DNA from 3 places in the Paenibacillus sp. p3-SID867 genome. Region 3 is predicted to be linked to each of the others. Evidence: riboswitches for the same ligand, from Rfam matches in the RefSeq annotation. Region 3 holds a riboswitch; each other region holds the start of a gene.
The links. Region 3 has a riboswitch for cyclic di-GMP ahead of M4D81_RS18125 (response regulator transcription factor). Riboswitches for the same ligand answer to the same signal wherever they lie in the genome.

Region 1: another riboswitch for cyclic di-GMP. It lies ahead of M4D81_RS27205 (helix-turn-helix transcriptional regulator); the one in region 3 lies ahead of M4D81_RS18125 (response regulator transcription factor).
Region 2: another riboswitch for cyclic di-GMP. It lies ahead of M4D81_RS19545 (non-ribosomal peptide synthetase); the one in region 3 lies ahead of M4D81_RS18125 (response regulator transcription factor).

What each region holds. Positions count from the first base shown of each region.
Region 1 covers NZ_JAMBDM010000017.1:41,558-49,543, reverse strand. Annotated here, with positions in the region: gene M4D81_RS27215 (ABC transporter permease) at 1-969, shown strand, start outside; gene M4D81_RS27210 (Spo0E family sporulation regulatory protein-aspartic acid phosphatase) at 1,292-1,483, opposite strand; gene M4D81_RS27205 (helix-turn-helix transcriptional regulator) at 1,648-2,376, opposite strand; cyclic di-GMP riboswitch class I at 2,524-2,618, opposite strand; gene M4D81_RS27200 (YitT family protein) at 2,764-3,420, opposite strand; gene comA (phosphosulfolactate synthase) at 3,600-4,466, opposite strand; gene M4D81_RS27190 (MFS transporter) at 4,578-5,888, opposite strand; gene M4D81_RS27185 (2-phosphosulfolactate phosphatase) at 6,086-6,814, shown strand; gene M4D81_RS27180 (YhjD family protein) at 6,912-7,298, shown strand; gene M4D81_RS27175 (DNA polymerase IV) at 7,295-7,986, shown strand, end outside.
Region 2 covers NZ_JAMBDM010000009.1:168,139-176,124, forward strand. Annotated here, with positions in the region: gene M4D81_RS19540 (AraC family transcriptional regulator) at 137-2,377, opposite strand; gene M4D81_RS19545 (non-ribosomal peptide synthetase) at 2,784-4,943, opposite strand; cyclic di-GMP riboswitch class I at 5,150-5,244, opposite strand; gene M4D81_RS19550 (NHL repeat-containing protein) at 5,818-7,986, opposite strand, start outside.
Region 3 covers NZ_JAMBDM010000008.1:242,594-250,579, forward strand. Annotated here, with positions in the region: gene arsC (arsenate reductase (thioredoxin)) at 1-211, shown strand, start outside; gene M4D81_RS18095 (ArsI/CadI family heavy metal resistance metalloenzyme) at 222-692, shown strand; gene M4D81_RS18100 (protein-tyrosine phosphatase family protein) at 696-1,139, shown strand; gene M4D81_RS18105 (MarR family winged helix-turn-helix transcriptional regulator) at 1,240-1,689, shown strand; gene M4D81_RS18110 (flavin-containing monooxygenase) at 1,741-2,796, shown strand; gene M4D81_RS18115 (arsenite methyltransferase) at 3,050-3,850, shown strand; gene ltrA (group II intron reverse transcriptase/maturase) at 4,356-5,747, shown strand; cyclic di-GMP riboswitch class I at 5,974-6,059, shown strand; gene M4D81_RS18125 (response regulator transcription factor) at 6,145-6,849, shown strand; gene M4D81_RS18130 (hypothetical protein) at 7,294-7,755, shown strand.

The DNA of each region.
Region 1 (7,986 bases), on a different contig from region 3:
GCGGATATCGCGATTATGGTTATCCATGCGGAAGGTATGGATCGGGCGGAAATGCAATCTTATATCCAAAGCGACCCTCGGGTTCACAGTCTGAACTGGTCCGGATCAGCCACCGGCGTCATCGCCATGGCCGAAGTGGATGACAAGCCTCAACAGACATTTAGTCTCCCTTTGACGGTCGTAGAAGGCAGCATGGACGAGATCGGATTTGCCTCGCTTGCAGGCCGTAATCCTGCACTCCCTAATGAAATTTCTATCGGAATCAATATTGCCCGTAAATTGCATAAAGGCATCGGCGACGTACTCACGATCTACATTGAAGGCGAACCGCATCCAGTGCTGATCACCGGCACTTTTCAGTCCATTTCCAATATGTCGAACGTCGCCAGGGTCACATCGGATCTTGTCGAGCAGTTGAATCCGGACGCCGGGTTTATTCAACTAAAGGACAATACGGACAGCGATGCGTTTGTGCAGCAGTTGAACGAACGTTACAGCCCTTCCATTCAAGCGCTGAAGCAGGAAGTGCTGCTCGATTCCGTATTCAAAGAAGCTGCGGCGGTTTTGCTCATTCCGATGAGTATGCTGGCCCTACTGTTTATGGCTGTCACTTGTCTTATTGTTTATACAACTTGCCGGCTGCATATTCGTAAGGAAACGAAAACATATGGCATTTATGCCTCGCTCGGCCTGACCGCAACCGACATTCGTCGTGCCTTGACAAGCGGCATTGCCGGACTGGCTGCGCTCGGTGCGCTGGCTGGCATCGCTTGCGGCGTCTACGCATTGCCGGCCGTGCTGCGCGGTCTGCTCTCTGCCTATGGGATTGTCAAGCTGCCGCTTATCATGGAATGGCCGCTCGTCATTGGGCTGACTCTGATCGCGCTTGTTATCGCCATCAGCGGCTGCTGGCTGGCTTCGCGAATCCTCCGCCGCACCTCCCTTCGCGTGCTGGTCATGGATTCATGAAGGCCGTCCATGAACAGAAGATGACCTCCGAATGTCGGAGGTCATCTTTTTACTTCTTGCCTTAATAAATCTTCTTATTTTAATTCACATCGTATTTGTTCTTTCCACTTGATAATATTTGCGATGGCATTTGTTTCACCGCCTAAATAGATATCTTCTATGGTCATTGACCAAAATTTGGGCTTGTGATCTCTTTCGTTATGCGGAAGAGGATTTGTTATTTTACCCACCTTGGTTACTGACTCTCGATTTTTCTTGAACGCTGGAAACACATAAGGCACAGAAGGTATCTTCTGTGCCTTGATTCAAATATGAAGAAGATCTACTTTTTTTTAATATATTCCTCTTGGTTTTTTAATTCCATGTAACGAATAATCAGCTTATCCAACGACTGTGAAATTGCGACAACATCTTGATGCACCAATTCGAAACTGCTGGCCACTCGCTCAAGTTCTCTTCGGAGAAGTTCGAGTTTTTTCGATACTTGTTTGAGTTCACTCTCGATAGAAATCACCTTGTTCACCCACCCCCGTCGTAACAAGTGATTGATGACAGTTGCCACAGTTATCGATAACGCGAATCAGTATATATAACTTACTTATCATTATAAATTTCGACGGTAACAAAAAAAATACCCATAATTGGGTAATCTTTATTTTAAGACAAGTTTTATGACGGTTATGTAAATTTTTTAAGAAATGCTCCTTTGTGGTTGACTCTCGTTTTTGCATAGATCTTTTTAATAAAAGTACGAACCGTGCTTTGGCTAATACCATAAATATCAGCAATTTCAGGGACATTTTTATTCTCAAGCCACCCATAGGCTATTTCTTTCTCGCGATTCGTTAATTCATATTGGTGAAAGTGAGAATAGATCAGCTCCCTTTGCAGAACGGGATCCTTTTGAGGTAATTTTTCTTCAATATTCTTGGCCAGGTGTTCAATGAGCGGTATGGCAAATGTAACTTCGTGCAAATAATGAAAACTAAGACCAAGGTAGCCTATGATCACATTTTTTATTCGAAGGGGAGTACAAACACACGCCAATTCTGAAAACACGCGATTACAATGCTCGGCCCCAATTACGACAGAAAGCGCTTGTTGTTCCATAGATAATGAAATAGCGTTGCTTCCTGCGTCTTTCATTGCCAACGAGGTCCCATTTTTTATATTATTCCTCTCGAGGAAACTTCTTAAAGAACCTGTTCCGCAATAATCGATAACGGCACCATCCGTATCTGTTATAACAAATAAATAAGGTATGGACAGCAAATTGTTCATATTCCTGGTTTCCTCTTGCAGCAAATAAAGAATTTCTTTCCGTTCAATCAACCTTTGTTTTATTTCAGTCATACTGAGGATATTAGGAAAATGATTGTTTACTTCTACCAGTGTTCTTTGACCCATTATTTCCCTTCTTCCCTTGTAAGAATAAGCGTTAAATAATGAAATCGATCTACTATTCATCGCTGCTGCATTCGACAGCTCACAGCAAAAAATAAAAAAACCATCCATTATGAACCATAGCAAAATAGGACGGAGGCTTCCGTCGTATTCGGCAGCTGGCTGGCATCGCGGTCTGAAGAAGATCCACATTAGCCCCTGTAGCTTTGCGTCGCCGCTTTTCAGCGGGTTTGCTATTGTCGTACGAAGAGTATGAATTTGTCGAATATCCAAACATGTTATGACTTATTCAAACTATAACTTACATTGTTTTTCATTTAATATAGGTCGTACGACCCAAATTTCCATATTTTTGTTATATTTGTCAATCACTCTTACCCATATACAGAATCACTTTTTGCGCCAAGCGGGTTGATAGACCGATTTCGGGGGAGGGAACTGGTGAATCCAGTTAATGATCCGGGTCGATATCCACTGGCATACAACTGCAAGGATAATAATTTTCCAATCGATCACATAGGCAGCGAAAGCGAATATGATTCCATTCATCCAGAACAATGAGGTGCCCGGGTTGATTCTTTTATACTTATAAATGGCTAAGGCAACATAACCGATTCCCCCATTCGATACCCTCTGCTTTATGAGGATGGCGACACCTGTTCCGAGAATAACCGAGCCGAATAGAAGATCGATCCATACGTTGCCGAACGGGGGTTCTAGAAACACCTCGAAGAAATTAACGGAAACGGACGTCACTGTTATAACAAATATGGTTCCAAAGGCACTGACACCATCAAGATAAGGGACTGTAAAGGCAAGGAAAATAAAATTAGCGAGCCACAGTCCGAGACTCATCGGGATCTCAAACGCATGGTTCAGAAGCACCGCGATTCCAGCTCCTCCCCCCGAAGGAATGGCGTGAGGAAACAAGAACATGGCCATGGCAAAACCTTGAATGATGGAGCCGGCGGTAATGTAGAAAAGTTTCTTGGAAGCATGACGATAGAAAAAGGGGCTCTTCCGCCCGGGTATGATCTGTAAGTTCACACGGAATCATCCTTCATAGATTAGAGTAACAAGCTAGTCCTGCTTTTTTAAGTGTATGCTTGTTCCCTGGAGGGGATACCGGGATAGATCTTTTTAACGAAAATATGTATAGGCTGACTCTGGAGATATCCATAGGCAGCCCTCTAGTATTTATCATTCTCTTGTGGTTTGGTCTATGTTTAAATTACGTAACAAAATCCATCGGTTTGTTTCTCTCTCACCCCGAGTTCAAACGTATCTTGACGAAGACCCCGCCGCATCGTTTCAAGGGAAAGCACTTCGGTGGGTTGGATATTTCCCAAATGTACGTGAGATCCAAATTTGCGGAGAAGCATCGCTTGCTGCTGCTTAAGAGGTGCCTCCCAAATCAGCTTTCTTGCATCCGACACGTTGTCGATGATATTATTTATCATTTCTTCCTGACACTCACCATGCTTATCGTAAATACCGATGCCTAGTCCAGACTCGCGCGCTTCAACAATGATAAACTCGGCGCCTACGTCTAAATCCGCTTCCATTGTATAGGCTAGCATTTCGGCGTCGATGTGGGAACCGGATTGTTTTTTACCATACTCCGTATAAACCCGAAGTCCGCGTTGTTTACCTTCCCGGATGAGTTCCGTTCGTTTTTTTCGAGACATCTCAATCGTGCCGTCAGATACTTCTATCGCGTTAAATCCAAGACGGCAAACGGTATTAAAAAATGCGGGGACGACATCTTGCTGCACGGCTGTCTCAAGCAAGGTCCCGCCGGGCATGACCGTGATTCCATGTTGTTTGGCTAGATTGATCTTGTATAGCAGCATTTCCGTTTTATACAGCGGAGCCGTCCCAAAACCGAATTTGACACAATCGATGTAATCCGAGGCTGTTTCGATCACATCTGAGAACATGTTTCTACCCAGGCCTTTATCAATTACCATCGTCATCCCGCGTTCCATGACCCCGTAGGTGTCGTGGTCTTTTTTGCCGTGTTCGGGATTTTCGCGCAGCCCGCTCGGATCACATATCTCCATGGGCCAAACTGTTCGCAGGGAACTGTTCATTCTAGGATCTCCTCAATTCTTTTTGATTTAGTCGTTTAATCCAATGACATTGGCATAATATGCTCATACCCATTGACAGGTGCCCATCTTTTGTCATAGGGATTTGTCCGGTCATCCGATCTGCCGCGGCGGCTTAATCAAAAAGAACACCAAACCTAGAGTAACCAAAGATAGTGAAGACACGGTTATAAAAACAACCTGATCCGATTTATCCATCATCCATCCGAACAAGGGCGGCCCTGCTGCAACTCCCAAAAATCGCAAGCTATTGTAAAGGGACGTAATCATCCCACGCTCACTTTTCTCAACTGCACCGGTGATCATCGTATTCAAGCAAGGAAGAAGCATTCCGGTTCCGATACAGCTGACTGTCAGCAGCCCGATAAACACGTAAATGTTCTTAAAAAAGAAAAGTGTAGCTGCCAGAGACAGGGTCATGGCAATCAGCCCGATATTCATCAGCCAACGAATCAACAGGCCATTCTTCTTGATCAAGCTTCCCGTCGTATAGGAAGTGATAACCATCCCAAGCAATGGAATGGCCAAAATCAAGCCCTTCACGACCCCGTCAATGTTATAAGGCTTGTCTTCAAGAATGTTGGATAGATAAAACAGTATGCCAAACAAAATGAATAGCCCCAGCGAACCGGCAAAAAAAGCAGTGATGAGCCAGCGGCCTTTTTCTTTAAAGATGTCTCCGATTTTTCCGAGGTACTTCCTTAGTTCTTGCTTTGAATGTTGTTTTGATTCTTTGATCATAAAAATGACGGCCAGCAACGATAGTGCACAGAACACGGGAAATGCAAAGAAGGAAGCATACCATACGATCAGCATAAGCAAGGAGCCGATGATCGGGCTGAGTACCTTGCCGGCTCCATTGGAGGCTTCGATTAAGCCCAGTGCCTTGCTCTCTGTCCCGCCATCGTATAAATCGCCGACGAGCGCCATGGCAATCGGTGCTGTTCCGGCGGCCGCTAGCCCCTGAATCGCCCTCGCGGTAATAATCACCCCAAAAGAGTTCCAAATGGCACCGAATCCTGCCAGAATACCGGCACCTCCATATATGATCAGGGCGGGTATAATAATAACTTTGCGTCCAAATCGATCGGACAAATAACCAATAATCGGAATAAACAAGCCTGCTGCCAAGGAGAAAATCGTGATGATTAAGCTGCTTTGGAATTTACTGATACCCAGTTCCCTTTGCATTTCAGGAAGCCCCGGAACTAGCATGGAATTGCCAAAAACGAGCACGATCGGGATCGTTGCCAGTGCGATAAATTCCCACACTTGACCCTTTGAGCCGGTAGAAGTTTTTGATTTTCCGGCGGATTCGCTGTCTTGTGTCTCCTCGGAGTCGGTCTGCAGGTCGATATCGCTATGAAAGCTGATATTCAGTTTTCGCTTTTTGGTCTTCTCCATGGTATCGCTCCTCGGACTTGAAGTTCGTGTAGAACAGAACATTTTCTTTATTTCCATGCTTCCTAATTATCACCACATCCGGATTTAATATTCCATCACTGCTGCTGAATCCATCAGAGGATTTGAGCACTCCTTGGGTTTGGGCAAATATACTGTTACTAAAATAGCCCATTATGCCGGGTAAAAGGGGATACGACATGCCAATACAGATTATTCAAGGACACCATCACACCTTGGACGCATCACACATCAATATTGTAATTGATGTTATAAGGGCTTTTACCGTAGCGCACTTCGCCTTTATCCATGGGGTTCAGGGTATCATTCTGGCAGGAACTCTGGACGATGCCTTGCGTCTAAAGAAAATCTATCCTGACTTTTTATTGGCGGGAGAGATACAGGGTCTGCCGATTCCGGGGTTTGAGCTGGATAATTCGCCTGCGCGTTTACATGACTTCGATCTTCGGGAGAAATTTCTGATCCAAAAGACAACCAATGGAGTTACAGCCACCCTAAACGCATTGAGCACCGAGCATCTATTCGTTACCGGGTTCACAAATGCAAGAACAACCGCAGAGTTTATAAAGAGGAACTTATTAAAAGACGATCACATGATGATTAATGTAATTGCTTCGCATCCGTCAGGGGATGATGATCTGGCCTGCGCACAATATATATCGGAAATTCTCCAAGGCACTAATCGTATATCTGCCGAGCAAACCATTGAGCGAATTCGAAAGTCAGAAGCGGCCGGGAAATTTTACGATATTGAAAGACCGGAATTTTTACAGGAGGATATTTCGTTTTGCATCCAAGAGATCCCTTCCGACTTTGTAATGAAAGTGAATCTGAACAAAAACCATCCGTTGATTGAAAGGTTCCAGGTGGGGGCTTCAATCACTGATTATGATGGGTACCGCCTGTGAGTTTCTGATTCGTCATCATAAGGGTATAATTTACATTGATAAAAGAACGAATGTTCGCATATAATACAAACAAACGTTCCCGTCAATGAGGTGGTTAATGATGTTGAGTATTGGGTTGAAACCAGATGAGACCCAACTGGTGAAGGATTATATTTTATTACCCCTTTTACTTGATGTGTTAGAGCATGACCGTTCGATTCTATGCAGAGCAGATTTAAAGACCCCGGAGCTAACGAATGCGATGATCGACCATTTGCAGGCAGCCGCATTATCCGATTTAGCCCAGGCTCGCAGAAAAATGCGCGAATACGCCATTAAGGTGTACGAGGATCGAAAAACAAAGCTTGGCATTGAGGTTGAATTCATCTGCAGAGGGTATCATCACAAGCTGTCCATACTGTGGGGGCTAATTGAGGCAGAGATCGAGCAGAGATCGTACACCTACCTGGGGCTGAAAATCGCAGATAAGGGGAGTACGCTGTGAAATCATCTAACCGAGTGATCATGTTAGGGGATTGCCAGTCCTTTTATGCATCTGTTGAGAAAGCAGACCACCCCGAGTATCAAAACCGCCCGTTGGTCGTTGCAGGGGATCCGGAAAGACGTTCAGGCATCGTGTTGGCTGCTTGTCCGCTCGCTAAAGCAAAAGGAATAACGACAGCAGAGCGATTAGGAGAGGCACTATCCAAGTGTCCCGACCTTGTCGTCATCAAACCCAGAATGCAGAAGTATATTGACGTCTCGATGCAAATCACGGAGATATACAAGAGTTATACCGATTTAGTTGAGCCTTACAGTATCGATGAGCAATTTTTAGACGTTACCGGTTCGCTGCATCTGTTCGGCACACCGGATGAGTTAGCCAGAACCATTCAGCGTCATATCATGGATGCCACGGGTGTGTACGCTCGCTTCGGCATCGGCGAAACCAAAATCCTGGCTAAAACGGCCTGTGATAACTACGCCAAGAAAAATCCGTCCGGCATCTACACGTTGTCCAAGGACTCGCTTCCAGATACCCTCTGGAAACTGCCCGTCAGCTGCATGTTTATGGCCGGCAGCAAGATGACCCGCCACTTTAACGTCATGGGGCTGCCCACGATCGGCAGCGTGGCTCAGACGCCTCTTGCTAAATTGAAGCAGATGATGCGCCGTAAATTCGGTAAAAATTC
Region 2 (7,986 bases), on a different contig from region 3:
GCCATTGTAAACGCCCGATCTTGCGATCAACAAGAAACAAGAATAAACGGGTTAACCATTTTCGCCTGCATGATTTATAACGAAAAAGGCAGCGATGAACTCGCCACCTTAACCGTTTTCTACAAAGAAACCGTTTTCAACTGTTCGTTTTGCGGAGCTGATTGCTGCGGTATTCGCCCGGTGCCGCTCCCATAATCCGTTTAAATACACGCGTTAACGAGATGGCGTGGGTATAGCCAACCCGCTCCGCAATCTCTTGTACAGAGGCATCCGTCTCCAACAACAGCTTCACTGTCTCACGCATACGTACCTGGATAAGGAAATCGACGAACCTCTGTCCGGTGTGTCCCTTGAACAACTTGCTTATATATTTGGGATTCAGCTGAAAGCGATCCCCGAGCATCTCCAGCGACAAGTCCGGATTGGCATAGTCCCTTTCGATCAGCTTGCAGATCTCCCGGATAAGCGCTGCGTACTGCCTGCCTTCTTGTAGCTGACCCACGGATTCGAACAAACTGGTCATGACCTGCTTGATTTCAATCCGCAGCTGCTCCAGTGAACTGCCATGGTCCAACATTTCCGTAAGTAGGGGAAGCCGTTCCTGGGCCCACTCGCGGTAGACATCCTTATTCATGTCCGAAAGCTCCCGGCCGACGTTGTACAGTAAATAATTCATAAGGTTAAATATCTCTTCATTGGTAAGAAGGCTGCCCTTTAACTGTCCGAACCATGCCTCATATGCCTCCTCCCACCCTATGTTCAGCATTCGGTAGGATTGAATAATCGAGCTGATTTCTCCTAGGTGAGCGTACACTTCGGCATGGCTGGTGCCAGCGATATCCTCGCTGCGGATCAGTCGGTTTTCCCCGAGTACGATTTTGTATTTAAGCGCTTGGGCTGCGCTTTTATACGACTTGGACAGGTCTTGGATCCGATAAACCTCCTCGCCGCTTCCAATCGTAACGGTAAATTTCAAATTTTGCTCGGTCCAGCCCAGCATTTTCGTGCCAAAACGGGATAAAGCTTCTCCATCTCTCTCCTCTGTCTCCTCCCCCTCAAAGTAAATGAAGGCAAGGCAGGAGGGCGACGTCCATTCCGACCACAAACGAATACTCTCCTTCATCGCAATCTCGTTCACCACGTTCCGGAGGACGAATTTCAGCAGATTCTGATCACTCGCCGTATACTTCCGGCAGAACTCTCCGTAATTGTCCATTTCAATGATGAGTAACCTAAACCGGTCCAGCGGTTCGGGTAAATTCAGTATGGCGGCTTCCTCCTGCCACTCTTCCAGACTCATATCGGTTTGTCCTTCAATCAACTGATGGAACAGATACCTTGTCCGCAGATGAAGGTCTTCCTGGTATTTTTCCTGGTATTGCCTGGATTGCTCCAGGATATGATCGAACGCCGACTCAATAAATGCGAACTCATCGGGACTGCCTTTCCATAAGCCCGCGCCCCTTACAGGCAGGGAATAGTCGCTGAATCGCTCGGCGATCCGCTCGATCGGTCTGGCATTGCGCCGAGTCACATAGATCATCCAGATGAATCCGGCGGCGATCATGAGGAGTCCGATCACAAACCACAGATTATAGAGTTCTGAAATCGTGTTGACATATCCGCCATTGATGAGACCGCTTCCATATTTCCAGCCGGTGTAGTCCGAGGTATATTCCGAGAAGAGCTCGGATTCTTTAACTTTCGCCTCACTCCCAAACAACAGCTGACCGGAAGCATCTTTAGCCTGGATAAAGCTGACCTTGGATTCGTACATATTCTCCGTCAATTTTTTCAGCGAATCCGCCGAAACGTTAACCACGATCATGCCCAGATTATTTTTCATGTATGGCGATCCCCGCACCAGACTGACCACCTGTTTGCCGCCAATCATTTTGAATTGCTCGAAGCTGCGCCCGCCGGTCCACTTCGGAGTCTTAGACACCTGATATTCTTCGATAAATTTGCGGTCAGGATATGAACCGATATAAGCGTTGGTTGCATCACTCAACACATATCCGTCCGAATATCGCACCAAGTATATGGAATCGATCAAAGGATAGTAATTGATCAATTCCTTTAGCTTCTGCACGGCCCTGATGTTGATGTAGGCATCACTTCCTGAGGTTGCCTTAAAAAAATTGTTCAAAGACTCGCTGTTGATACTCTCGAGGACGATCATATTATCGATCACTTTTAGCGATGTATCCACGATCCGCATCGCCTGTAGAGACAGCGTCTTATTGGCATTCAGCGCCTCGCGACGGCTTTGCTCACTGAACATTTGAAAGAAAACAAAGAAAATAAACGTGATGACAATCATAAATACCGGCATGTAGGACAATAGTAGTCGTTTAAACCATGATTTGCGCATCATAACCCCGCCCCTATGCAATGTGGACATGCTCTTGGTATTAATGAATTATACAACGGAGGGCAATCCCCTGTCGGTTGAAGTAACTTTAGAATAATTTTGATGATAATCCGACAGTGGCGGATGGAACAGCAAGTTTACACTCCTCACAAAAGAAAAAGCAGTCAACCTTTGTTTTAGGGTGACTGCTTGCCGTCATCATACTTTAGCTTTGACTTCTCTTTATCTGTTTTGTTCACTTTTTTCCTTCCTTGCTCCCCTGCCCAAGTTAGTGTGCTCCCATTCATCATTGGTGATGACTGGACGATAAAAATCGATAGATTGGGTCAAATGCGGTCACGATTTGCTTGGTATCCTTATCTAGCCAGATCTTATTAAGTATTTGCTGGGTTTCGTTAAGCGCTTCGTCTCAGTTGACGAGCATCGGACGAAGAAAATCAGGGTCCGGCAGAGCTTTTTTATCGACTTTCCCATTAGGGGTAAGCGGCAAACTTTCCATCTGCACCACAAGAGAGGGCAGGAAATATTCAGGCAAATTCCGGGCTAAATACGCCTTGACTTCCGTTTCGGACAACACCTGTTTCGCAACAAAATACGCGCATATTATCGGATTTCCACTTCCGTCGGCTTTGACGGCTACCGCGGCTTTCGAGATTCCGTTGTGTTCCAATAGCCGAGTCTCGATTTCTCCCGGTTCCACTCGATACCCTCGGATCTTCACTTGATCGTCGATTCGCCCGATCATTTCGATATTGCCATCCGGCAACCACATGGCAAAATCCCCCGTTCGATATAACCTTTCCCCGAGGAGCGGATGTTCCACAAACTTGGCTTCTGTCAATTCCAGCTGATTCACATACCCCCGCGCGATACCGTCTCCTCCGACGCAAAGCTCTCCTACTACTCCGATCGGCTGAAGCTTCAACTGTTTATCAAGAATATAAGCGGAGGAATTGCATATTGGTCTGCCAATTGGAATGGTCGATTCGAAATCACGTTCGATCGGGAAGTAAGTGGAGAACGTCGTGTTTTCCGCCGGACCGTACATATTGATCATCCGCAGATCGGGGCACCTCTTCCTTACGGCATTTACGTGCTTTGGCGATAACGCTTCTCCGCCGACTAGCAAGGTGTCTAACGTACGAAAGACGTCTGGATCCTGTTCGGCCAGATTATGGAACTGAGCCGTTGTCAGGAACCAAGCCGTAATGCGGTGACCGATGATGGTTTCCTTCAATTTATAAAGGTCAAACAGGTCCGTGTCCTTCATCAAATACAAGGTAGATCCGTTCAAAAGGGATCCCCAAATTTCAAAGGTCGACGCATCGAATGTTATTGTACCGGTTTGCAAAATTCGATGCTCCTTGGAAAAGTTGAAATAATTGGTATTCTTGACCAATCTTACGATGTTGCGATGTTCAACCATGATCCCTTTTGGTGTCCCCGTTGATCCGGAAGTATAGATGATATACGCAAGACTTTGCGAGGTTACTGCAGATATCGTATGGGAACAGCTGTCAAGGCTTAGCTTCGCGTTGTCCCAATAAATTACTTTTCCTTCAAATGCAATGTCAGGCTTCCAACTGGAAGGGGCCAGCAAAAATCCCGCCCGACTGTCCTCGAGCATATATTCGATTCTTTCGCACGGAGAATCGGCTTCGATGGGCATATAAGCGCCGCCAGCTTTCAATATGGCTGTAAGCCCGACAATCATACTGACAGACCGATCCGCGACAATGCCAACGACGCTCTCCGGCTTAACGCCGTGATCCTGCAGTGCTTTTGCAAGCTGATTCGCGTGATCGTCCAATTCCCGATAGGACATCTGATGGTCCTCGGTCATGATCGCCGGGCGATCGGGGGTTAAGCGGACTTGTTCCTCAAACAAGTAATGGACCGTTTGGCTGGAAGGAAAGTCCCTCTTAGTTCCGCTGAAAGCCTGAATCTTTCTCTCCTCTTCTTCTGACATCATGCGTATGTCGGCAATCACCTTCTCGGGGAAATCAACGACTTCATGCACAATTCGGCTCAAGTGGCCGCTCATTTGCTCGATCGTTTCTTTTCTGTACGAGCGGGTCGAATATTCAAGGTGTATCATGATAAATTCCTTCTTAAAAGCCGTCAAAGCAAGCTCAAACGTCCCCAACTGATCGGATTCATAAGGAGTGGCATTGGCGTTTTGCCAAGTAAACGCCGCTTTGATGAACGGGTTACCGCTCAAATTCTTTCGCATATTCCGATCTTCGAGTGCTTGCATCGTGGCATGCTTGACTTCTATCAGAAACTTACCTAATGGCTTATGTACAGTAGGAGAGTAACGTATAGGAAACATCTGTCTTTCCAACAGATACCCGATTACAGGATCATCCTCGCCGGTATATTTGGCAAGTAGGATCGCATAACAAGCCATAAGTGCCATATCCACAGTTATTCCGAAATTGAACGCAAGTTCATGGAGTTTTCGGGTCGTTGCAAAATCAAGGGAAAAACTAACCCGGTTTCCTTCATCGTTGGCCCATCCCCCCCGCGGCATTTCGTCAATTGATACTTCATATGTCGTTTGTTCCATGACCATCAACCTCCCGGACTATCGATTCATTAATGTCTGATTGTTAACGAACAGAAAAATCCTCTTCGCATTCTGCGATGAAGCAGTGTCCCCCTTCAACCCCAAACTAGTTTTTTTATAGCGAAGCCATCGTTGTTTTATGGAACGTCAAAAAAACCCCTTTCTTCAATTCAAAATAATGAATAAAACGGAGGTTTCCCGTTGTATTCGGCAACTGGCTGGCATTGCGGTCGCAGTAGATCCCGCATTAGCCCCTATAGCTTTGCGTCGCCACCTTTCGGTGGGTTTGCTATTGTCGTACAAAAATAGTATTTAAATTGTAAACCATGATTATATTATGTATTCGATTTACATTTACTGTATCTTGTTTCCAAATGAAAATCGATAGGTCTTTTGTTCAATATTGTCTTTCAAGAATGGTTTTGATGATATTGATAACCCTCATGAGACACTAGGTCGCAATAGTTAATCTTTACTAATTTTTGCTATTCCCCGACTTCACTCCACTTCACTTAACTATGTATTAAAGCTATTTTGTTCATTAGACAGGATACGTTTTTCTGTTATTACCTGGACATTAGATGATGGCTGATTAAGTCAATAGTTCTATTTTACAAATTCACCCCTATATCCGTTGCCCTAATTACGACAACGGAAATCATTAGATTCAATAACTTTTGTCTCTTGTCATCCGGGACTAAAATACCGTTTATAACTGGTCATGACATCTCGCTTCCGATCAGAAAACTTTCATAAGTTCAACTCACTTGGTAATTCCATTCTTAAGTTCCCGGTCTAATGGATCACTGGACAATAAAATAAAGAGCCGTTGTCCAGGACAACGGCCTCATATTGCTATATGTCATGAACAGTTTTAAAAAGGGCCGGTTATTTTTACCTTGATTTTATTGGATTCAACCGTTATCCCGTTCAATGTAATTCGAATCGACAATTCGGCTTGCCCCGGATGCTTGGCGATAATCTTTCCTTTTGGGTCGATCTCCGCCTTATCCGGACGACTGCTCAAATACTCAATGTGAGCGCCGGATAACTCCTTAGTCGTTCTTCCTCTCTCAAGGAAGACTTCGTAAGAATAATCGACTTCATCCCCCGGGTGAAGCTGGAGCGATTCAGCCTCGAGCTGTACTTTGTCTAGCGGCATGACCAGATTCGGGTCGCTATACTTCATCAGCTCGCTGCCGTATTTGAAATAGAAGTTGCCAAAGTCGTCCTGCGCAAGCTTTTCCGCATTGCTCTCCAACAAGATGGACAGCGACTTGCTTGCTGTGTCAATCTTAAACATCTTGCTCGTGTACGTGTGGTCAGCAACATATCCCGTATAAATGGTACCGTACACATTGCCGTCGGTTCCAACGGTCAAGCGAGGATTGCTGTGTGCATAATCTGCTGTAGGAAACATATCCTCGCTGTAAATAATCTTTTGGCGTTCCGTATCATAGATGAACAGAGCCCCCAGCGCCATTCCCCATATGTTACCGTCCGGGCCCCATATCAAAGAGGTTACTGCTTTTTTGCCCGGAACAGGTACCTGTTCCAGCTCTACTCGGCCTGAAGCCGTATCGTAAATGGCAAGCTTCCCCTCTCCGCCGGTCATTGCTCCGGTGGCCATAAACAGCTTTCCATTCTTGTAAAGCAACGAATTGATCGAATGGCCGGATATAATGTCGCGCTTCACATCAAACTTTCCGGTAACGGGATTGTAGACGGTAAGAGCCCCGCCTGTTTTGCCTGCGATTGGATAGGAGCCGATATATAACAGGTTTTCTTCCTCGACCCCGAGCATGGCTACGGGCCGGTCTTGCTCCGAACCCAGCTGACCAAGCCGCAGCGGATTATTCGGTTCTGATGGGTCCGTTCGGTTCCATGGTTTGGCTGGATCGTATTCAAAGATGGTCGCTCTAGGATAAACGCCGAGATACATCTTTCCGTTCAATGAGCCGAATCCTTCGACTTGGCCGATTTGAGGATAATGCTTGGTCTCGTTACGGGTCGGCGAGTAAATTCCCATTCCCCCGCCTGAAATGAAGCCCGAAGACAGCATCTGCCCGTCTGTGCTCTTCCCGATATTAAACAATTCCACAAACTGTGCCGGAAACGGAAGCTCCGGCGTCTCAATCAAACCGGTTTCCAGATTGTAATAAAATGCCCTGCCGCTATTTCCGGCCAATCCGACCAAGGTCCAACCCGGATACTTTGCCTGATCCAGCTGAACATAACCAAAAGCGACGCCTGCTCCTTTGACATCCACGCCCAGCGAGCCGTAAACTCCCGTTCTCACGTTGTATGAATGGAGAGACCATTGCTGCGCACCACCTGGAAGGGTTTCGTAATAGGTGTAGAATACCTCTTCGCCGTCAGGCGATAACGGTGAAAATCCCCGTGCATTATAGGCAGTATTATTGTTAACGATCCAGCTTGCGGTATCTGGATCATACACGAACATTACCGGTCCGGGATCCACGCGCACGAATAATTTACCACCTGCATACTGGAGATCGTAAACCGAGGTCTTACCGTTAAATTCAGGTTGATGAAGCGCAATTGACGTGCCGCTAGCAAGATCGTATTGATAAAGCTTGGCGACGTCGGCTCCCCCCACATAGATCATTTGACGATCGGAATCGTAAGCAAGGCTGCGGATATGAGCCTCTTTCGATGAAGTCTTGAAGGATTTAAGGATTCGAGTCTGGTCGGTAGCGGGATCATATTCAAACAGCGATTGGGAATATCCTGTTCCCCCATACACTTTTCCATCTTCTCCGGCAACAAGCGTCCAGATGACGGTATCGGTAGGAACCGGTTTCCCGATGGCACGCAGCTTATCCTCTGCCGGGTCATACTGAAATAACGTCCCGTTTGGCGTACTACCGATGTATACTTTTCCGTCGGAGGCTGTTACAATCGCCCAAGCTGCCGATACGTTGCTTCCGTCTAGAGCAACAAGCGGATGAGTGGACTTCACTTCTCTCGAAGCAACATCCATCACGATGAATTGTGCCGGATCACCCTGTGCGACGGTAAA
Region 3 (7,986 bases):
TTTGAATCGCGCCGATTATGTCATTACCCTTTGTGGCCACGCCGACGAGCATTGCCCTGTGATCTCCAACAAGAATGTAACGAAATGGCATTGGGGTTTTGATGATCCGGCAAAAGCAACCGGAACGGAAGACGAAATTATGAACCAGTTCCGCACCGTTCGCGATTCGATTAAGAGCCGGATTGAACAATTTGTCAAAGAAGGGAAATGAGGTGGCGACGATGATCAAACGAATGCATGTTGCTTTAAACTGCACGGAGCTGAACAAGTCTCTTGAGTTCTATCGCGCTTTTTTTGGAGCCGAACCGAGTAAGGTTAAAGATAACTACGCCAAATTCGAGTTAGAAGAACCGGCGCTTCATTTTTCGCTCAATGTACGTCCCTTCGAACAAAAGGGTGTACTGAACCACTTGGGATTTCAAGTGAATAATACGGAAGAAGTGCTGGCCATGGGGGAGAGGCTTCGTCAAAGCGGACTGCTACTGATTGACGAGATGAATACCACATGCTGCTATGCGGTGCAGGATAAAGTTTGGGTATATGATCCGGACGGCAACGCTTGGGAGATTTTCTACACAAAAGAAGATTCCGAATTCGAATCCGCCGGAGAAGCCAGGGATTTGTCCCTGTGCTGCGCGCCGCCAGCGGCCCCGGTTCCGATTGAGTTTGGATCGTTTAAAAAAGGAGTATAGTCCATGGCGTCTGAAAAAACCTACCATGCTTTGATTCCTGATAAAATTTTTATGGGCGCGGCAGCCGATGTTGAATCGATGGTAAAAAATGAAGGTATCGACGTGATCGTGGATCTGCGCGGCGAAGCGACGGATTGCGCCTATCCAGCGGCGAGTGCGGAATGGATTCAAATTCCGTTAGCAGATCATGCTGCTATGCCGCAAGAAAAAGCCTTCGAGCAAGCGATCCAGGCCGTCATCGAAGCTTATCACCAAAACAAGAAAGTTGCTTTTCATTGTGGCGGTGGAAAGGGACGGACCGGTACGGTAGCCGCTGGCACCTTACTTGCCTTGGGATTAAGCGACACGCTTGACGAAGCCGAGGCCAAGGCGAAGAGCATTCGCAACATCATTGATATTAAACCCTCCCAGAGAGAATCGTTGCACAAATTATATCCCGGCAAATAAGCAATCAGGAGACCACTCAGCCGAGTGGTTTTCTATTGCGATTATTTTATTTGCAATTTGCAAATAAATATTGTATAACTAAGTCATGAGGTGAACCACAGTGGAAAATGTTCGCGAACTATTTCAGATCATGACACGCCGTTTTGGGTTTCTCAATAAAAATTGCTGCTCCGCCGGTGGATGCGATATATCTTTGGTGCAAAGCCATATTCTTTACGAGATCGATCGTCAGCATCAACCGTCCATTCAGCAGGTAGCCGAGGCGTTAGGGACCGATATTACGACCTTTAGCCGACAAGTCCAATCGTTAATTAAAATGAATTTGGTCAAAAAATCGCCCGATCCGGACGACCGCAGGGTGTATGTGCTTTCGCTCACGACAGAAGGGAAGTACGTGGCCACGACGATTGACCAGCAAATGAACGCTTATTTAGCTGAAGTTTTCTCTCACATGAACGATTTTGAAAAAGAAACGGTCATTCGCTCCATTAAGCTTTTGAATGAAGCGATGTCAAAATCCAGCCTTTGCTGTTCCACCCCCATCGGGTGATTTCTTTTCTCTAATACTTGCAAATTGCAAATAAATCGGAGGATGTTGGGTATGAATGAGGTATTGGATACGATTGTCATTGGAGGGGGGCAGGCGGGTCTGGCTTCCGGCTATCATCTTCAGAAGAAAGGACTTCGATTTCTGATTTTGGACGCGGGCGACGAGGCGGGGGGCTCGTGGCCGCGTTATTACGATAGTCTCAAACTGTTCTCTCCAGCACGTTTCTCGTCGATGCCAGGCATGAAGTTCCCCGGCGATCCGAATGGTTACCCCAAGCGTGATGAAGTCATTCGTTATTTACAGGATTACCGGGCAAAATTTCAACTGCCGGTCCGAACCAATCAGCGCGTAGCATCGGTCGAAAGGGATGGAGAAGGGTTTACGGTCCGTACGATGGTAGGGGATACGTTTCGGGCGCGCACCATCATTAATGCGACCGGCTCCTTTCACAATCCCTATACGCCAGTTGTGCCGGGGCAGGAGGCGTTTCAAGGCCGCACACTTCATTCCTCCGAATACCGGAATCCGGAGCCATTTCGCAATCAACGCGTAGTGGTGGTCGGGCGCGGCAATTCTGCCGTACAGATCGGTGTTGAGCTGGCCGAGGTGAGCAAGACGTCTTTAGCGGTACTCCGGCCGGTCCAATTCATGAAATCGAGGCTGTTGGGTCAGGAAGTGCATTTTTGGATCAAACTGATTGGGTTTGACACCTTTCCGTTTTGGCGGTTCGGGAAAACCGCGCCGAGTTCAAGTGCGGTGAACGATTCGGGCGGGTACAAAGAAAAAGTAGCGGCAGGAAAACCGGATCAACAACCGATGTTCACATCCTTTTATGAGGATGGCGTCATTTGGCCGAACGGGAAAAAAGAGCCGGTGGATACGGTGATCTTTGCGACAGGCTACCGGCCGTATCTTCCCTACCTTCAAGCGATTGGCGCGCTGGATGCGGAAGGAAGGCCGTTACATCAAGCAGGCATAAGCGACGTTCCGGGGCTTTATTATGTGGGGCTGGAAGGGCAGCGTTCCTTTGCTTCTGCTACCTTAAGGGGGGTGGGGCCGGACGCGCAGTTTGTTGTTAAAAAGCTTTTGCATCATCTTAAACACTGAATGCTTACATTACATTTTTTTGATAAAAGGATGGGACCGACTTGAACCTCAATTGGTTTGCTGCGGAAATGCTCATGAAACAACGCCAAAGGGAAATCGAACGATCTGCTAGAGAAACGTGGAAATGGTCAGACGCTATGCAAAAGCAATCGGTCCGATTCTTTAGTAGGCGGTCAATCATTCGTGCAACACCAACGGCTTGCTGCGCTGCGAGCTGCTGTTGATTGTATAAAAAACTAAGGAGTGATCTTTCATGAATCAAGTGAGTAATGATCAAATTCGTCAAAACGTTCGGAATCGGTATAAAGAAATCGCCTTACAGGACGTAGGGGCGGGGTCCTGTTGTACGCCAGCGCCATCCAATGATTGCTGTAGTTCGGCCGCGGATGTTTCCGCTAAAATGGGCTACTCGTCAGAAGAATTAACAGCCGTTCCGGATGGGGCGAACCTTGGCCTCGGCTGTGGCAATCCTCAAGCTATTGCCGCTTTGCAACCGGGAGAAGTCGTGCTGGACCTGGGCAGCGGCGGCGGGTTTGATTGCTTTCTTGCCTCCCGTCAGGTGGGCGCTTCCGGCCGCGTCATTGGTGTAGATATGACACCGGAAATGGTCAGCCGCGCCCGCGAAAATGCCAGCAAAAGCGGATTTACCAATACGGAATTTCGGCTGGGCGAGATCGAGCATCTGCCGGTTCAGGACCACTCGGTGGACGTAATTATTTCAAACTGTGTCATTAATCTGTCCCCATCAAAGCAGCAGGTTTTTGATGAGGCGTTCCGTGTGCTGCGTAACGGCGGCAGGCTGGCCATATCGGATGTCGTGGCAACAGCCGATTTTCCGGATGAAATCAAGCAGGATATCGACCGTATCTATTCAGGGTGCATTTCAGGAGCTTCTTCCATCGGCGAACTGGAGGCCATGCTTGCACAAAGCGGTTTTACCCAAATTGAGATCGAACCTAAAGACGAATCCCGGACGTTCATCAAGGATTGGATTCCTGGCGCAAATGTCGAACAATACCTGGTGTCCGCCGCGATACGTGCCATCAAGCCTTGAGCCATGACGGGCCGAGCTGTTGCAGCTCGTGTTGGGCTGAACATGTTACGGCATTAAATAATAAGGCGCTGCCGGTTAGCTGGCAGCGCCTTCGCCTTGTACGCCCAGCATGGGCGTCATCTCTAGGGTGAAAGTCCCGAATGGGGGCTGGCAAGCGCCTACCATTAGCCAAGGGCAAGGGTGTCCGCCGCGAGGCGGAATCTGAAGGAAGCCGGAGGCAAAAGCACGGCTCGAGGTACACGAATCCAATTTGAGGCGGTTGCAGCCGGATGAGTCACCATACCATGACGAAATCCTAAGCTGCCAAAGGCTGTAGCCGTAAACTTGGGCGAGTACGGGCGGAAAGATGGCGTTCTTATCTGGGGAGGCCTGCGGGATACGCGAAGTAACTTCGTAACCGCGGCTGAAAAGCCGCGCTGAACCCGCAGGAGTCAGCAGAAGCCATAGTACGCGTGTTGTTGCAACAACACACGGAAGGGCTGAACTTAAAGGAGAGAAGAAACCGATGCGTTCGCGCGAAGAGCAACGACAGCAGAATATCCCGCAAGGGAGCTCGCGGCAAAGAGAAACGGTGAAACCGCCAGGGTATGCCGGAGCGCCGAGTTCTTCGTCGGCACAAATCGACCATACTTCTCGCGAAGGACAATACGACTTGCTGGAGCGGATGCTCGAAGAGAGCAATCTTCGAGACGCCTATAAGCGTGTGAAACAAAACGGAGGAGCGCCTGGCATAGACCAAGTGACGGTAGCAGAGCTACAAGCGCACTTGTGGGAACGCTGGGAAACCGTAAAGTGGGAACTCCAAGCGGGTACGTATAGACCGATGCCAGTCAAACGGGTGGAAATCCCCAAACCCGGAGGCGGGGTGCGGCTGTTAGGTATCCCAACCGTGATGGATCGCTTTATTCAGCAAGCCCTCATGCAAGTGATGACGCCGATCTTCGATCTGCAATTCTCGCCGAACAGTTTCGGATTCCGTCCAAGGAAACGAGCACATGACGCAGTGAAACAGGCGCGGACCTACATCCAAGAAGGATGTCGCTGGGTCGTGGACATGGACTTGGAGAAGTTCTTTGACCGCGTAAATCACGACATCCTCATGGCAAGAGTAGCTAGGAAAGTTTCGGACAAGCGAGTCCTGAAGCTTATTCGAGCTTATCTAAACGCGGGAGTCATGGTCGACGGGATGAGGCAAGAGACGCTGGAAGGAACGCCGCAAGGCGGACCGCTCAGCCCGCTCTTAGCAAACATTCTGTTAGACGATTTGGACAAAGAACTGACGGGAAGAGGACTGAAGTTTGTGCGCTATGCGGACGATTGCAACATCTTCGTCGGAAGCAAACGCGCAGGCGAGCGCGTGATGGAATCGGTTGTCCGTTTTGTGGAGGGGAAGCTTAGACTAAAAGTGAATCGGGACAAAAGCGCAGTAGACCGCCCTTGGAAGCGCAAATTCCTTGGATTCAGTTTTCTGACCAACAAAAGCGCGACAATTCGAATCGCACCGAAGAAAGTGGAACAACTGAAAGAGCGCGTAAGAGGGATAACCTCGCGAACGCGGGGTATCTCAATGGAAAGCCGGTTGAAAGAACTAAACCGCTATCTGATGGGATGGATTGGCTACTTCCGCTTGGCATCCGCGAAGATGCACTGCGAACGCCTAGACGAATGGATTCGGCGTAGGTTGCGGATGTGTCTATGGAAACAATGGAAGCTACCCAAAACCCGACTTCGAAATTTACGCGCCTTAGGTGTGCCTGAATGGGCGGCAAGGATGATGGCAAACTCCCGGCGAGGATGCTGGGAGATGTCCCGAAATATAAATAACGCCCTTAACCGTTACTATTGGAACGACCAAGGGCTGTTAAGTCTAACTTCTCGATATCTTGAAATTCGTTAACCTTTAGGAACCGCCGTATGCGGACCCGCATGTACGGTGGTGTGAGAGGTCAGGGGCTTGCCGCCCCTATCTACTCGATTGCTTAGCGTATATTTTCGTTAAAATGTTGGCAAGAAGAGGGTTGCGCTATGTTCGAACATACGTTACTAAGGTGTGACACCAAGCAAACTTTTTGGCATCTATTGAAATATGGTAAAATAAATCAATACAAATATGTCGAATAGACTAGGAAAAAAGGCAAACCTGATCGAAAGACAGGGACGCAAAGCCACGGGTCTTCTGCACTAGTGCAATGATCGCCGGGTTACCCTCTCAAACCACACCAAGATGACAAGTAGGCACGCCAGTGAGAGGGCGTGTCTTTTTGTCATTTGAAAATAAAAAGAGGTGATCGATTATGAACAAACAAACAAGCTTTTCTGTAGAGATAAAAGATATGATCCGTAGGAACAGGAGTATCAAAGTATTACTGGCGGATGGTGACCTAGCTTGGCAACAGCGACTCGCTATGTTGCTTGAATCCGAGCCAGATATTTATTTATCTAACATCGTTTCGACAAAAGAGGAAGCGATTCGAGCGAGTGTACAATTAGACGTAGACGTAATGATCTTGGAAATGATTTTGAATTCGCCCAAACGAGACGGGCTGGACGCCGCAGCCGAGATTCTCAGAAATAAAGAGTTACCGATTATTGTCCTTTCTTCGATACATGATCCGGAAGTCATGGTCGATGCGGTTGTTGCCGGAGCGGTCAATTATATTACAAAGTCCAACTATATGGACATACCGGTTGCGATCAGAGAAGCTCACCGACGTCAGTCCTCTCTCCATGCGGATGTCGCGACGATAATCCGTAATGAGATCGAGCTTATAAAGCGAAAAGAATTGCATTGCATGCTCACACCTACGGAAAAAGAAATTTTGCAGCTCATAGGCTTGGGCTATCGACAGACAATTATCAGAGAATTACTTGGCATTACTTCGAACACCCTAAAATCGCACGTTCGTCATATCACTCGTAAATTCGACACCCGATCCATTCGAGAAGCTGCTGAGAAGGCGAAACGAAGAGGTCTGTATGATCAGCACTATGCTACGTGATTTAATGGGACTGAAATTGAAACAAGCTTTGGGAAAATTCGGGGATTTTCGACAAAATCATCATGGCAGAGGGTGACAAAAAGATCACCCTCCCCATTCGAACTAATAATAGGTAAAATGAAGGGGTGATCTAAGGAAAAATAGGAATATTATCCCTTACCAAAGGAGGTGGAGAGAAAAAAGATGAATGCTGGAGATTGTTGTCGTGAATCGGAGTCTGAAGTAAATCAAAATGGGACAGGCTCTCGTAAAATGAAGAGGATGGTGCCTTTAACTTACGTAATTATGCGGCTGTCCCCAATATAACAATGAAGGGATGATCGTCATGTATCAATTAGAAACGGAGCGTGAATTATGTTTATTAACATGGATTGATTTGCACTTCATTCAGCAGTTTTGCGGAAGGAGAGTTGTAGTATTTCTTGGAATTGGGGAGGGTGTCTGATGAATCTTACTCAACAGTCCATCCCCTATGAAAAAGTGGAAGCATGGCTTATGTCCTATAGTGATTGGAAAGCAAGGTTGGAATATGCGCAGGCAGAGCTTAAGCATATTCCGGGATTAACGAGGGCTCTGCATGAATGGGTGAATCATGGCAATGGAAGAAAACAAGAACCATTGTTGCGTACGGTCATTCATCGGATAGAGATCACTGAACATGAAATCCCGTTGCTATTATCGAGAATCGGATTGATCGATTACGCTTTCTCGGCTCTCACCACAGAGGAAATTTTGTTCGTTCGTCTACGATATTTGGATAAACTGGCGCTTTCGGTCATTATAGATCGCATTGCACTTTCCCGCCGCGCGTTCTTTTATCATCGGAAGCGAATTCTGCATAAAGTATATCGAAAAATCAAAGATCGGGCGGTCCTGTTGGAACTGGATTCCTTTGGAGAAGACTGATCATATCATTACTTCAGAAGATGCACATACGCATCTTCTATTTTTATGGTTCGTGAATTGAAGAATATCCCCGTTTTCAAACAGGCTCTAGGGTCTACCCCCATTTTTAGCAGTCAGTTCAATCTCTCCGAGTACGATTAACTCCTCACCAAGAGAAGAGATGCCGTGAATCTTTCTTGCACCGAACATGCACCGAACGCTGCACTAGATTTGCTCTTATTTTGCACGAAT